3 regions of the Streptomyces sp. NPDC026417 genome follow, and region 3 is predicted to be linked to each of the others. Evidence: riboswitches for the same ligand, from Rfam matches in the RefSeq annotation. Region 3 holds a riboswitch; each other region holds the start of a gene.
What was found. A riboswitch is a leader RNA that binds a small molecule or an ion and turns the genes downstream of it on or off. The one in region 3 is predicted to bind cyclic di-AMP.
Positions count from the first base shown of each region.

Region 1: linked by a shared signal. The riboswitch ahead of ACZ4NT_RS30910 (NlpC/P60 family protein) and the one ahead of ACZ4NT_RS21445 (M23 family metallopeptidase) in region 3 are both predicted to bind cyclic di-AMP.
Region 2: linked by a shared signal. The riboswitch ahead of ACZ4NT_RS25280 (LysM peptidoglycan-binding domain-containing protein) and the one ahead of ACZ4NT_RS21445 (M23 family metallopeptidase) in region 3 are both predicted to bind cyclic di-AMP.

Region 1 covers NZ_JBVHPY010000023.1:120,991-125,262, reverse strand. Annotated here, with positions in the region: gene ACZ4NT_RS30915 (hypothetical protein) at 402-755, shown strand; gene ACZ4NT_RS30910 (NlpC/P60 family protein) at 895-2,046, opposite strand; cyclic di-AMP (ydaO/yuaA leader) riboswitch at 2,055-2,226, opposite strand; gene pcrA (DNA helicase PcrA) at 2,608-4,272, shown strand, end outside.
Region 2 covers NZ_JBVHPY010000017.1:38,073-42,344, forward strand. Annotated here, with positions in the region: gene eno (phosphopyruvate hydratase) at 32-1,318, opposite strand; gene ACZ4NT_RS25280 (LysM peptidoglycan-binding domain-containing protein) at 1,679-2,365, opposite strand; cyclic di-AMP (ydaO/yuaA leader) riboswitch at 2,370-2,540, opposite strand; gene ACZ4NT_RS25285 (transglycosylase family protein) at 2,757-3,746, opposite strand; gene ACZ4NT_RS25290 (cytochrome P450 family protein) at 3,947-4,272, opposite strand, start outside.
Region 3 covers NZ_JBVHPY010000013.1:128,048-132,319, forward strand. Annotated here, with positions in the region: gene ACZ4NT_RS21435 (HPr family phosphocarrier protein) at 1-131, shown strand, start outside; gene ACZ4NT_RS21440 (GntR family transcriptional regulator) at 360-1,064, opposite strand; gene ACZ4NT_RS21445 (M23 family metallopeptidase) at 1,250-2,014, opposite strand; cyclic di-AMP (ydaO/yuaA leader) riboswitch at 2,027-2,187, opposite strand; gene ACZ4NT_RS21450 (M16 family metallopeptidase) at 2,434-3,822, opposite strand; gene ACZ4NT_RS21455 (M16 family metallopeptidase) at 3,819-4,272, opposite strand, start outside.

The sequences.
Region 1 (4,272 bases), on a different contig from region 3:
GCGGGACGCCGCCGGACCTTTCGGCGGAGGTGTCCGGCTGCCGCCCCTGGCCCGGGCGGCGGTGGAGAGCCGGTCACCTGGGGGAGGACGCTAAACCTGGTTGTGACCGGACCGTGACCCCATGTGCGGAAGTGACGCGAGAGGACCGCGAGGTGACCGTATGCGACCGGGATCGTGGCCCGCGGACGTCGGCTTGGCTCGGAGTGCTGACCGATGCGGCGGTTCTCCGGGCGGGGCCCGGGACGCCGGTGCTATGAGCCCACCGACCCGACCCGACCCGACCCGACCCGACCGACCCGGCCTGGTCCGACCTGACCCGTGCTGAACCGGCCCGGGCGGGCGGGCTCGGGGGTGGGGGCGGTGCAGGGGCGCGGCGGGGCCCCCGATTAGGCTCCGGCCCCATGGACGTACTCATCCATCTCTTCGTCGGCCTGCACATCATCGGGATCGCCGCGCTCCTCGGCGGCTTTCTCACCCAGATGAAGGCGATGGGCCGGGGCACGGCCCGGTTCGTCCCCGCGATGCTGCACGGCGCGCTCACCATGCTGGTCACGGGCGTCGTACTGGTCGGCCTCAATCAGGCCGACGACAACTCGCTCGACAACATCAAGATCGGCGTGAAGCTCGCCCTGCTGATCGTGATCCTGGGGCTCGTCTACGTGAAGCGCGACGAGGAGAAGGTCGGGAAGGGCGCCTTCGCCACGGTGGGCCTGCTGACCACGGCGAACATCTTCATCGCGGTGCTCTGGACCTGACCGCCGACCGCCGACCGCCGACCGCCGGTCCCGTTCGCCGGGCCCGGCCTCCGGCTTCGCACCGGACCGGGGCCCGGGCCCGGCGTGACCGTCGGGTCACGCCGGACACGGCCGCGGCGGCCCGCCCGCGGATCCGCCCTCAGGCGGGGCGCACCACGCTGTGGATCGACGACTCGCCGTCGTAGTAGATCGACTCCTCGCGGACGTACGCGCCCGGCTTCGGGGCGTGGATCATCATCCCGTTGCCGACGTACAGCCCGACGTGGCTGATGTCGTCGTAGAAGAAGACCAGGTCACCGGGCTTGATGTCGGAGAGCGGGACCGTGGTGCCCGCGTCGACCTGGTCCCAGGTGGTGCGCGGCAGGGAGACCCCGGCGGCCTTCCAGGCGGCCTGGGTGAGACCGGAGCAGTCGTACGAGTCCGGGCCCGTCGCGCCCCAGACGTACGGCTTGCCGATCTGCGCCCGGGCGAACGCGAGCGCCTTGTCGGCCTTGGTGGCGTACGACGCGTCGTCCGCCGTGCCGCCCGTACTGCCCGCCGTCGACCCCTGGTCCTGCGGGGCGGCCTCCTGGCGCTGCTTCTCCTCCGCGGCCTGCTGCCGGGCCAGTTCCTCGGCCTTGCGCTCGGCCTCGGCCCGCTTCTTCTCCTCGATCGCCGCGAGCCGCGCCTTCTCCTCGGCCGTGAGCTTCGAGAGCAGTCCGCGGGCGTCGGCGAGCTTGCGCTGCACCTCCGCCTTGGTCGACTTCAGCGTCCGCTGCGAGGTGGTCAGCTTCTCCAGGCTCTCGGAGGCCTCCGCCCGCTTCTTCGTCGTGGCCGCCTGCTCGGTGACGTAGTCGTCGACGGCCTCCTTCTGGCGAGTCGTCAGGCGGCTCATCAGCTGGGTCTGGTCGAAGTAGTCCTGCGGGTCGTCCGCGAGCAGGAGGGTCGCGGTGTCGGGGGCGGCGGCTCCCGTGCGGTACTGGGCGGCGGCGTACGAACCCAGTTCCTCGCGCGCGGTGTTGAGCTTCTCGGTGCGCTTGGCCACGTCGTCGAGGAGGGTGTCCACGCGACGGCGCTGCTTGGAGCTCTTCTCCTTGGCCGCGTTGTACTTCTGGGTGGCCGTCTCGGCCTGGTGGTAGAGGTCGTCCACCTTCTTCTGGACTTCCTCCAGGCTCGGCTTGGGCTCGGCCGGCGCGGCGTTCGCCGTCTGCGACAGCAGGGCCACGGAGGTGAGGGCGGCCGTGGCGAGACCCGGGGCCCGTACGCCCGCTACGCGCGTACCCGCGGGACGCCATTTGCGATGCGACGCCAAGAGAGGCGACTCCTTCCATGATCCGCCTACCGAGTTAGCTGTCGGGTTCGGGCGGGTGGTTCGGAAGGGTTGCCCTACGGTCCGCGCCCGACAAGGCGGTCGGACCGATTCACCCCAAAGGTCGGTGGGTCCCCGGCTCCGGCTGGCGCACAGGCGCGCCGGACTCGGCGGAGGCCGCGCGGCCCGGCGACGTTCGCCGGTGGGGGTCGGGCGGCCTGACCGGCACGCTAGCCAACGCGTGTGGCTTCTGTGAAGGTTGATGTTCGATATGCCCGATACATTTCCGTGACCTTTTTCGCGGAGGCCGAGACGAGCCGCCGGTCCGGATCGTTTTCCGGTACTTGTCCCGAATCATCCGGCGTGTTGTGCGTCTCGTTCACGCCATCACCGGAGGTGACAGCGCGGTTCCGGAGGGCGAGAGGGGTGCCGTCCCGCGGCCTCCGTACGCGGGTCCGCCGGCCCGGCGGGGAGCCCCTGCCCGGCCCGCCCTGCTCCCGGAAACCGGCCGAGTTCCGGAGGTGGCCGCGGGGTGTCAGTGGGGCGGCCTAGACTCGGAAGGCGATGAGCAGCCTCTTTGACGACAGCTTCCTGGCGGACCTCAAGCCCTCCGGGGCCCACGAGGGAGAGCCCCCGCCGCCGCCCGAGGACGGGACGCCCGAGCAGCTTCCGGACGACCTGTTCGGCGGCCGCTTCGACGTGCCCCCGAGCCGGGACGGCTACTACCGCGACGGCGCCGTCCGCCCCGCGGTGGACCCGGCGGCGCTGCTCGACGGTCTGAACGAGAACCAGCGCGCGGCCGTGGTGCACGCCGGCTCGCCCCTGCTCATCGTGGCCGGAGCCGGCTCCGGCAAGACCCGCGTGCTCACGCACCGCATCGCCCATCTGCTGGGCGAGCGCCATGTGCACCCCGGCCAGATCCTCGCGATCACCTTCACGAACAAGGCCGCGGGCGAGATGAAGGAGCGCGTCGAGCAGCTCGTCGGCCCCCGCGCGAACGCGATGTGGGTGATGACCTTCCACAGCGCGTGCGTCCGCATCCTGCGCCGCGAGTCGAAGAGGCTCGGCTTCACCTCCTCCTTCTCCATCTACGACGCCGCCGACTCCAAGCGCCTCATGGCCCTGGTCTGCCGCGACCTGGACCTCGACCCCAAGCGCTTCCCGCCCAAGTCCTTCAGCGCCAAGATCTCGAACCTGAAGAACGAGCTGATCGACGAGGAGGACTTCGCCGCCCAGGCCACCGACGGCTTCGAGAAGACCCTCGCCCAGGCCTACGCCATGTACCAGTCGCGCCTGCGCGAGGCCAACGCCCTCGACTTCGACGACCTGATCATGACGACGGTCAATCTGCTGCGCGCCTTCCCCGACGTGGCCGAGCACTACCGCCGCCGCTTCCGCCACGTGCTCGTCGACGAGTACCAGGACACCAACCACGCGCAGTACGCCCTCGTCCGCGAGCTCGTCGGCACCGGCGAGCACCCCGTGGACGTGCCCCCGGCCGAGGGTGACCTGCCGCCCGCCGAGCTGTGCGTCGTCGGTGACGCCGACCAGTCGATCTACGCGTTCCGCGGAGCGACGATCCGCAACATCCTCCAGTTCGAGGAGGACTACCCGGACGCGACCACAATCCTCCTGGAGCAGAACTACCGCTCCACGCAGACGATCCTGAGCGCCGCGAACGCCGTCATCGAGCGCAACGAGAGCCGCCGCCCCAAGAACCTGTGGACCAACGCCGGCGCCGGCGCCCGCATCACCGGCTACGTCGCCGACACCGAGCACGACGAGGCGCAGTTCGTCGCCGACGAGATAGACCGCCTCACCGACGCGGGCGAGGCCAAGGCCGGCGACGTCGCCGTCTTCTACCGGACGAACGCCCAGTCCCGTGTCTTCGAAGAGGTCTTCATCCGCGTCGGCCTGCCGTACAAGGTCGTCGGCGGCGTCCGCTTCTACGAGCGCAAGGAGGTCCGGGACGTCCTCGCGTATCTGCGCGTGCTGTCGAACCCGGAGGACTCGGTCCCGCTGCGCCGCATCATGAACGTGCCCAAGCGCGGCATCGGCGACCGCGCGGAGGCCATGATCGACGCCCTCGCCCAGCGGGAGAAGATCAGCTTCCCGCAGGCGCTGCGCCGCGTCGACGAGGCGTACGGCATGGCCGCCCGCTCGACCAACGCCGTCAAGCGGTTCAACACGCTGATGGAGGACCTGCGGACAATCGTCGAGTCGGGCGCC
Region 2 (4,272 bases), on a different contig from region 3:
ACGGGGACGTACGGACGACGCTTCCTACGGATCAGCCCTTGAAGCGGGGGAACGCCGAGCGGCCGGCGTAGACCGCGGCGTCGTCGAGGATCTCCTCGATGCGCAGCAGCTGGTTGTACTTGGCGACGCGGTCCGAGCGGGCCGGGGCGCCGGTCTTGATCTGGCCGCAGTTCACCGCGACGGCGAGGTCGGCGATGGTGACGTCCTCGGTCTCGCCGGAGCGGTGGGACATCATGCACTTGAAGCCGTTGCGCTGGGCCAGCTCGACGGCGTCCAGGGTCTCGGTCAGCGAGCCGATCTGGTTGACCTTGACGAGCAGGGCGTTGGCGGAGCCCTCCTCGATGCCGCGGGCCAGGCGCTCCGGGTTGGTGACGAAGAGGTCGTCGCCGACGATCTGGACCTTGTCGCCCAGCTTGTCGGTGATGACCTTCCAGCCGGCCCAGTCGTCCTCGTACAGCGGGTCCTCGATGGAGACCAGCGGGTAGGCGGAGACGAGCTCCTCGTAGTACTCGGTCATCTCGGCGGCCGAGCGGGACTTGCCCTCGAACTCGTAGTTGCCGTCCTTGTAGAACTCGGACGCGGCGACGTCGAGCGCGAGCGCGATCTGCTCACCGGGGACGTAGCCGGCCTGCTTGATGGCCTCGATGATGAGGTCGAGCGCGGCGCGGTTGGACTCCAGGTTCGGGGCGAAGCCGCCCTCGTCGCCGAGGCCCGTGGACAGACCCTTGGTCTTCAGCACCTTCTTGAGGGTGTGGTAGACCTCGGCGCCCCAGCGCAGCGCCTCGGAGAAGGACTCCGCACCGATCGGCGCGATCATGAACTCCTGGATGTCCACGTTGGAGTCGGCGTGCGAGCCGCCGTTCAGGATGTTCATCATCGGGACGGGCAGCAGGTGCGCGTTCGGACCGCCCAGGTAGCGGAACAGCGGCAGGTCGCTGGCCTCGGAGGCGGCGTGCGCGACGGCGAGGGAGACGCCGAGGATGGCGTTGGCGCCGAGCGAGCCCTTGTTGTCGGTGGCGTCCAGGTCGAACATCGCCTGGTCGATCAGGCGCTGCTCGGTGGCGTCGTAGCCGACGAGCTCCGGGCCGATCTGCTCGATGACCGCGAGGACGGCCTTCTCGACACCCTTGCCCTGGTAGCGGTTGGGGTCACCGTCGCGCAGCTCGATGGCCTCGAAGGCACCGGTGGAGGCGCCGGAGGGAACGGCGGCACGACCCGTGCTGCCGTCGTCGAGGCCGACCTCGACCTCGACGGTGGGGTTCCCTCGCGAGTCGAGGATTTCCCGGGCTACGACGACGTCGATGGACGGCACGAGCATCTCCTTCTGGGATGTGACGCGGGTACGCGGAGCCCCTTGGCCCGCTGCTGCACGGAGCCGCGGTCGGCTCCGCGACATGAGCCTAACCGGCCCGGGGCGATCGGCCAGCCGGTCGACCACCCCATGGACAGAACCGAGAGTAAATTGTTTCCGAACGGAACAAAAACCTGCCCCGTACAGGTACCGCCGCGACCGGCGGTCCCGGCGCACACATGAAAATGCCCCGCTCCGGTGCGTACGGGGGAACACGCACCGGAGCGGGGAGCCCGTGGGGACGGGATGGCCCTCACGGGGTCCCCTGGGGGGAGACCCCGCGCGGGGGAGGGCCGGGATCGGCCCGGAGGCCGAAGTCAGCCGGTGTCAGCTGAGGTGGAGCTGCTGACCCGGGAAGATGAAGTCGGCATCGTCGACGATGTCCTTGTTCAGCTTGAACAGCTTCTGCCAGCCGCCCTTGACCTTCTTCTCCTCGGCGATGGAGCTGAGGGTGTCGCCCTTGACGACCTTGTACTCGCCGTCACCCTTCTCGACCTTCTTGCCGGTCGGGGTCTCGACGGTCTTCTTGGCGGTCTCCCGCTCCGAGGAACGCGAGGCGCGCTGGTCCTGCGACTGGGGGGCCTGCTGCTGCGGCTGAGCCGTGCTCTGCGAACCGGTGTCCGTCGAGGTGCCGCCGGTGGAGGCGCCGGACAGGCCGGTGCCGCAGGTCGGCCAGGCACCCTTGCCCTGCGCGGCGAGCACCTTCTCGGCGACGGCGATCTGCTCGGACTTGGAGGCCTGGTCGGCCGTGGAGGCGTAGGCGGAGCCGCCGTACGCGGACCAGGTGGAGGCGGAGAACTGCAGACCGCCGTAGTAGCCGTTGCCGGTGTTGATGGACCAGTTGCCGCCGGACTCGCACTGGGCGACGGCGTCCCACTCGGAGGTGGTGGCGGCGGAGGCGTTGCCGGCGGCCATCAGCGGAGCGGCGATGGCGACACCGGTGACACCGGCGAGCGTGGCGACACGGGCGGCCTTGGACGGGCGGCGGTGCTTGCCCTTGCTGTTGAGCAGCATGAAGTGATCCCCTCACCGACGCCTGCGAGGTGAGCTGTCGGGTTCGGGCGGGTGAGTGCCCGGTCGTGCGCCGCTGGCGCCCGACTTCACCCCAAGCCGTTCCCGGAGGTCTCTCAACTCCCGGGCCCGGCACTTACCTTGGGTCCCCCGCTCCTGCCTGCGGCGCTTGCGCGACGACTGTTCCCGGACGGCCGCTGGCAGGATTCGGCGTTGCGACCGTCGGGGCCCGCTGTGGCGAGCGGTCACGACCGTAGACACGCGACCGCCGGAATTTCAAAGACGATCAGGGCTTCTGAGACTCATGTCTCACTCTCACCAAACCGGACATTGCGGTGCGAACCATGACGTGAACTACCGCTGTTTTGTACCCGATTCGCCGCCTGACGACCACTTAGTCTTCGGTGACCTCAAGGCTCTGACCGGGGTGAATGAGGTCCGGGTCGGCGCCGACCGTCTTCTCGTTCACCTCGTACAGCTCACTCCACCCGCCCTGGACCGCAAGGGAGTCGGCGATGCTCGTGAGACTGTCCCCGAGACGGACCGTGTACGAGCCTTCCGTCGCGTCGGACGTGGCGTCGGCGCTGCGCGAGGCGTGGCGGCCGGAGGACTCCTGTGCGCGCCCGGCGGTCGCGCCCGAGCCCGCCTCGTCCTCGGCGATGCCGCCGCGGTGCCGGCCGGTGCCGGCCGCTTCGCTCGCGGACCCGCCCGAAGGGGCTTCACTCCGACCCGACTTGTCCGAGTCGTCCGCTTTCGCCTTGCCCGTGTCCGAGTTGTCCGCACCCTTGGAGTCGCCGGCGTCCTTGCTCGGCTTCGACGTCGCCCCCGAGGCCGCGCCGGACTTCGACGGGTCGGCGGACGCGCTCGCGGAAGGCTTGCCCGAGGGGCTGCCGTTCGACAGGCCGCCCGAACCGGACGAGTCGTCCGAAGGGGACGAATCCGGCGAGGCGGAACCGGTCGGCGACGAGGGGTCCTCGCCGATGCCCGTGTCGACCTCGACGGAGGCCGACTTCTTGCTGAGGCCGGAGAGCGGCCCGCAGGTGGGCCAGGCGGCCAGGCCCTGTCCGTCGAGAAGCTTCTCGGCGACGGCTATCTGCTGCGAGCGGCTGGCCTCGTCGGGGCTCGGCGCGTACGCCAGGCCGCCGTACTTCTCCCAGTTCTCCTGGGTCATCTGCAGGCCGCCGTAGTACCCGTTGCCGCTGTCGGCACTCCAGGAGCCGCCGCTCTCGCACTCCGCGACCCGGTCCCACGTGGTGCCGTCTGCGGCGCTCGCGCCGGTTGCGCCGAGCAACGGGATGGCGATGGCCGATCCGGTTACTCCTGCCGCGACGATGAGCGCCGGAGCCTGGCGGGGGCGACGGTGACGACCGTTCCCGGAGAGCATGCGGTGGCCTTTCGGAGACAGCAATGACAGACGCGACGGAAGATCCACCGCGTTGATGCGTGAACGTATCGGGACTCGAACGCTTGTCACAAGTCGATGCAGCGCAGATCACGTGAAGATCACAGTATTGACGGTGTGTCATGTTTGAACGGGCCGCATCCGCGTACGGTCCGGGCGGCACACGGGCTCCCCGGCACGCCCTATCGGGCAGGCGTGAACTCCACCGGAAGCGTGCGCAGTCCCCGCATGATGAGACCGCCCCGCCAGCGCAGGTCGGCCGGGTCGCCGGCGAGTTGCAGGTCAGGGAGCCGGGTGAGCAGCGTGGCCAGGGCGGTCTGCCCCTCCAGCCGGGCGAGCGGCGCACCGAGGCAGTAGTGGATGCCGTGCCCGTATCCGAGGTGCTGGTTGTCGCGCCGCGAGAGGTCCAGGGTGTCCGGCTGTTCGAAGCGCTCGGGGTCGCGGTCGGCGGCCGCGAGGACGACGAGGACGGGGTCGCCGGCGGCGATGTCCTGTCCGCCGAGCCGGA
Region 3 (4,272 bases):
TCCTCGGCCTGGGCGCCCAGGGCGGCGAGGAGATCGTCCTCGCCTCCGACGCGGAGGGCGCGGACGCGGCCCTCGACCGTCTGGCCAAGCTGGTCGCCGAGGGCCTCGACGAGCTTCCCGAGACCGTCTGACGCCTTCGGACACCTCGCGTGCGGCGGAGCCGCGTCGACCCCGACCGGTCGACGCGGCTCCGCCGTTTTGCGCCTCGCTCCGCGCCTCGGGGGCATTTCCCGTACGCCGCCCGCACACCTCGTCACGGGCATACGAAAAAGGCACGCCCAGGAATTCCGGGCGCGCGAGAAAAGCGGCAGCGGAAATAGACCTCCGCCGGATATCCCTCTTTGTATACGGCGTTCGTGTTAATGCCGCAGGCTCGACATGTTTACGGGATGTTGCGAAGTCCTCACACGGTCGCGGCGGTCCGCCAGGTCTCCCCCACCGGGAAAGCGGAAGCGGTGCGCGGAGCCGGCGCGCTCGGTGTGCAGCGCGGTGATCGCGCGCGCCCGTTCACTGTCCCCGCGTGCGACGGCGTCCACGATGCCGCCGTGCTCGGCCCACGAGTCCGCGGGGTCGGCGGGTGCCTCGACCGCGTACATCCAGGCGATCTTGTGCCGCAGCTGGGCCAGCGTCGAGGTCAGCGCCGGGCTCCCGGAGGCCTGCGCGAGCGTCTCGTGGAACCAGCCCCCCAGTGAGCGCAGATCCTCGCTGTGCCCCCTCCTGGCCCGCTCCTGGCCCAGCCTGACCAGGCCCCGCAGCACCTTGAGGTGGGCCTCGGTGCGCCGCTGCGCGGCCCGCGCGGCCCCCAGGGGCTCCAGCAGCATCCGCATCTCCAGGAGGTCCGTGGCCTCCTGCTCGGTGGGCTCCGCCACGCACGCGCCCGCGTGCCGCCGGGTGACGACGAACCCCTCGGCCTCCAGGGTGCGCAGGGCCTCCCGCACGGGGACCCGCGAGACGCCGTAGCGGCGGGCGAGGAGTTCCTCGGTCAGTCGGCTGCCGCGCTCGTAGACACCCGCGACGATGTCATCACGGATCGCCGTGCACACCGAGTGCGCCGGAATGCGCATGAGCGGACCTCCGCCTTAATCCTCGCGAAACGCGGTCGATTGACACCTGTTCAGTGACTCTATTGCAGCGGGACGGAATTTCCGATGGCGGACCGGAATCCAGGGATATTTTTTGGACAGACGCCCGTTCGAAACGACGAAGACCCCGGCTCGTCGAGCCGGGGTCTTCGGAAGTCGTACGCGGGTCAGAGGCTGACGCCGTGCGAGCGGAGGTAGGAGACGGGGTCGATGTCCGAGCCGTACTCGGCCGTCGTACGGGCCTCGAAGTGGAGGTGGGGCCCGGTGGTGTTGCCGGTGGAACCGGAGAGGGCTATCTGCTGGCCCGGCGTGACGGTCTGCCCCTGGGTGACGCTGATGGACGACAGGTGGCCGTACATGGTGTACGTCCCGTCGAGCATCTTGATGACGACCTGGTTGCCGTAGGCGCCGCCCCAGCCGGTCGTCACGACGGTGCCGGAACCGACGGCGTGGACCACGGTGCCGGAGGCGGCGTGGAAGTCCACGCCGGTGTGGCTGCCGGAGGACCAGAGGCTGCCGCCGGTCTTGTAGCCGGTGGAGACGTAGGAGCCGGAGATCGGCGAGACGAACGTGTTGAGGCGCTTGCGCTCGGCGGCGCGGGCGGCACGGACCTTCGCCTCGCGCTCCTTCTTGGCCTCGGCCACGGCCCGCTTCCTCGCGGCCTCCTCGGCCTTCTTCAGCGCCGCCGCCTCTTCGGCGGCGTGCTGCTGGGCGGCGGCCTGCGCGTCGATCTGCTCGGCGACCGTGTCGCCGATGGTGACGGCCTGGGTGAATCCGGTCTGCTGGACCGAGGCCTCCGCTGCGAACGCGGGGGCGGCCAGGGTTCCGATGACACCGGTGGTGGTGAGCGCCGCCACGCCTGCCGCACTCTTGGTCGTGCGCGTGATCCGGCTGGGACGACGATGCTTCCCGGTGGCACGGGTGAACGCCATGTAGGGGCTGTTCCTTTCCTTCCCTCTCGCCTACCGGGTTAGCTGACGGGTTCGGAGCAGGAAGGTCTCCTACGGGCCCCCTTGCGGGAAGGGCGCCCGATTCACCCCAGGGACTGCGATGGGTCCCCGGCTCCCCTGGCTCGCGCCGTACGGGGACTCGGCGATGACTGCCCGGTGCCGCGGGCGCGGCGCACTGCCTGACGAACAGCCGGATTGACGCTAAGGGGGGCGTCTTTCGATCGACAAACGGATCGGGGTTTTTGTAGTGCACGCCACAGGGCAGAAGGGCCGCCTCCTAGCAATACGGACATAACGCGGACGAACTCGGGTAAGCGCGCGCGGAATCCCCGATGGACGGCGGGCAAACGCAGGGACCCCGGCGACTCATCGGTCACCGGGGTCCCTGCGTCCACGCGGCTCTACTCGGCCCGTACGACGCTCACTTCACCGATCCCGAGGGCCCGCACGGGCTCGGCGATCTGCGCGGCGTCGCCGACCAGGACGGTCACCAGACGGTCGACCGGGAAGGCGTTCACGACGGCCGCCGTGGCCTCCACGGTGCCGGTCGCGGCGAGCTGCTGATACAGCGTCGCCTGGTAGTCGTCCGGCAGATGCTGCTCGACCTGGTCCGCGAGGGTGCTCGCGACCGCGGCCGCCGTCTCGAACTTGAGCGGGGCGACCCCCACCAGGTTCTGCACGGCGACGTCGCGCTCGGCGTCCGTCAGCCCCTCCGCGGCGAGGGTGCGCAGCACCTTCCAGAGGTCGTCGAGAGCCGGGCCGGTGTTGGGCGTGTCGACCGATCCGCTGATGGCGAGCATCGCGGCGCCCGAGCCGTCCGGAGCCGAGCGCAGCACCTGGCCGAACGACCGCACCCCGTAGGTGTATCCCTTCTCCTCGCGCAGGACGCGGTCCAGACGCGAGGTGAGGGTGCCGCCGAGGCAGTAGGTGCCGAGCACCTGGGCGGGCCACACGCGGTCGTGCCGGTCGGCTCCGACGCGTCCGATGAGCAGCTGCGTCTGGACGGCTCCGGGGCGGTCCACGACGACGACCCGGCCCGTGTCGTCGGCGGTCACCGGCGGCACCGGGCGCGGCTCGGCGGTCGAGCCGGTCCAGGTGCCGAGCGTGTCGGCGAGCAGCGCGTCCAGGTCGAGGTCGGTGAGGTCGCCGACCACCACGGCGGTGCCGGTCGCGGGGCGGACGTGCTTCTCGTAGAAGGCGCGTACGGCCGCCGCGTCGATCTTCTGGACCGTCGCCTCGGTGCCCTGGCGCGGGCGCGACATGCGCGAGTCGGCCGGGAACAGCTCCTTGGAGAGCTCCTTGGCGGCACGGCGGGCCGGGTTGGCGGTCTCGTGCGGGATCTCGTCCAGCCGGTTGCGCACCAGGCGCTCGATCTCGCTGTCCGCGAAGGCCGGTGCCCGCAGCGCGTCGGCGAGCAGGCCGAGCGCCTTCGGCAGCCGGGAGACCGGGACTTCGAGCGAGACGCGCACGCCCGGGTGGTCGGCGTGCGAGTCGAGGGTGGCGCCGCAGCGCTCCAGCTCGGCGGCGAACTCCTCGGCCGAGTGCTTGTCCGTGCCCTCGGAGAAGGCGCGGGACATGATCGTGGCGACACCATCGAGGCCCGCGGGCTCGGCCTCCAGGGGCGCGTCGACGAGCACCTCGACAGCCACCACCTGCTGGCCGGGGCGGTGGCAGCGCAGCACCGTCAGGCCGTTGTCGAGCGTGCCGCGCTCGGGTGCCGGGAACGCCCAGGGCCGGGCCTCGCCGGCCTGCGGCTGGGGGTGGAACTCCATGGTCGCGAGCTCGGTCACTTGGCCGACTCCTCGTCCTCGTCGGTGGCTTCGGCAGCCTGCGCCTCTTCGGCGGCGACGGGCTCGTAGACGAGCACCGCGCGGTTGTCGGGGCGCAGCCGGGCCTTGGCGACCTCCTGCACCTCCTCGGGGGTGACGGCCAGGACCCGCTGCACGGCGGTCAGGGCCAGCTGCGGGTCGCCGAACAGGACGGCGTACCGGCACAGTTCGTCCGCGCGGCCGGCGACGGTGCTCAGCCGGTCCAGCCACTCGCGCTCCAACTGGGCCTGGGCGCGCTCCATCTCCTCGGTGGTGGGGCCCTCCTCGGCGAACCGGGCGAGCTCCTCGTCGACGGCGGCCTCGATGACCGGGACCTCGACGTCGCCCGACGTCTTCACGTCGAGCCAGCCCAGGGACGGTGCCCCGGCGAGTCGCAGCAGGCCGAACCCGGCCGCCACGGCGGTGCGGTCG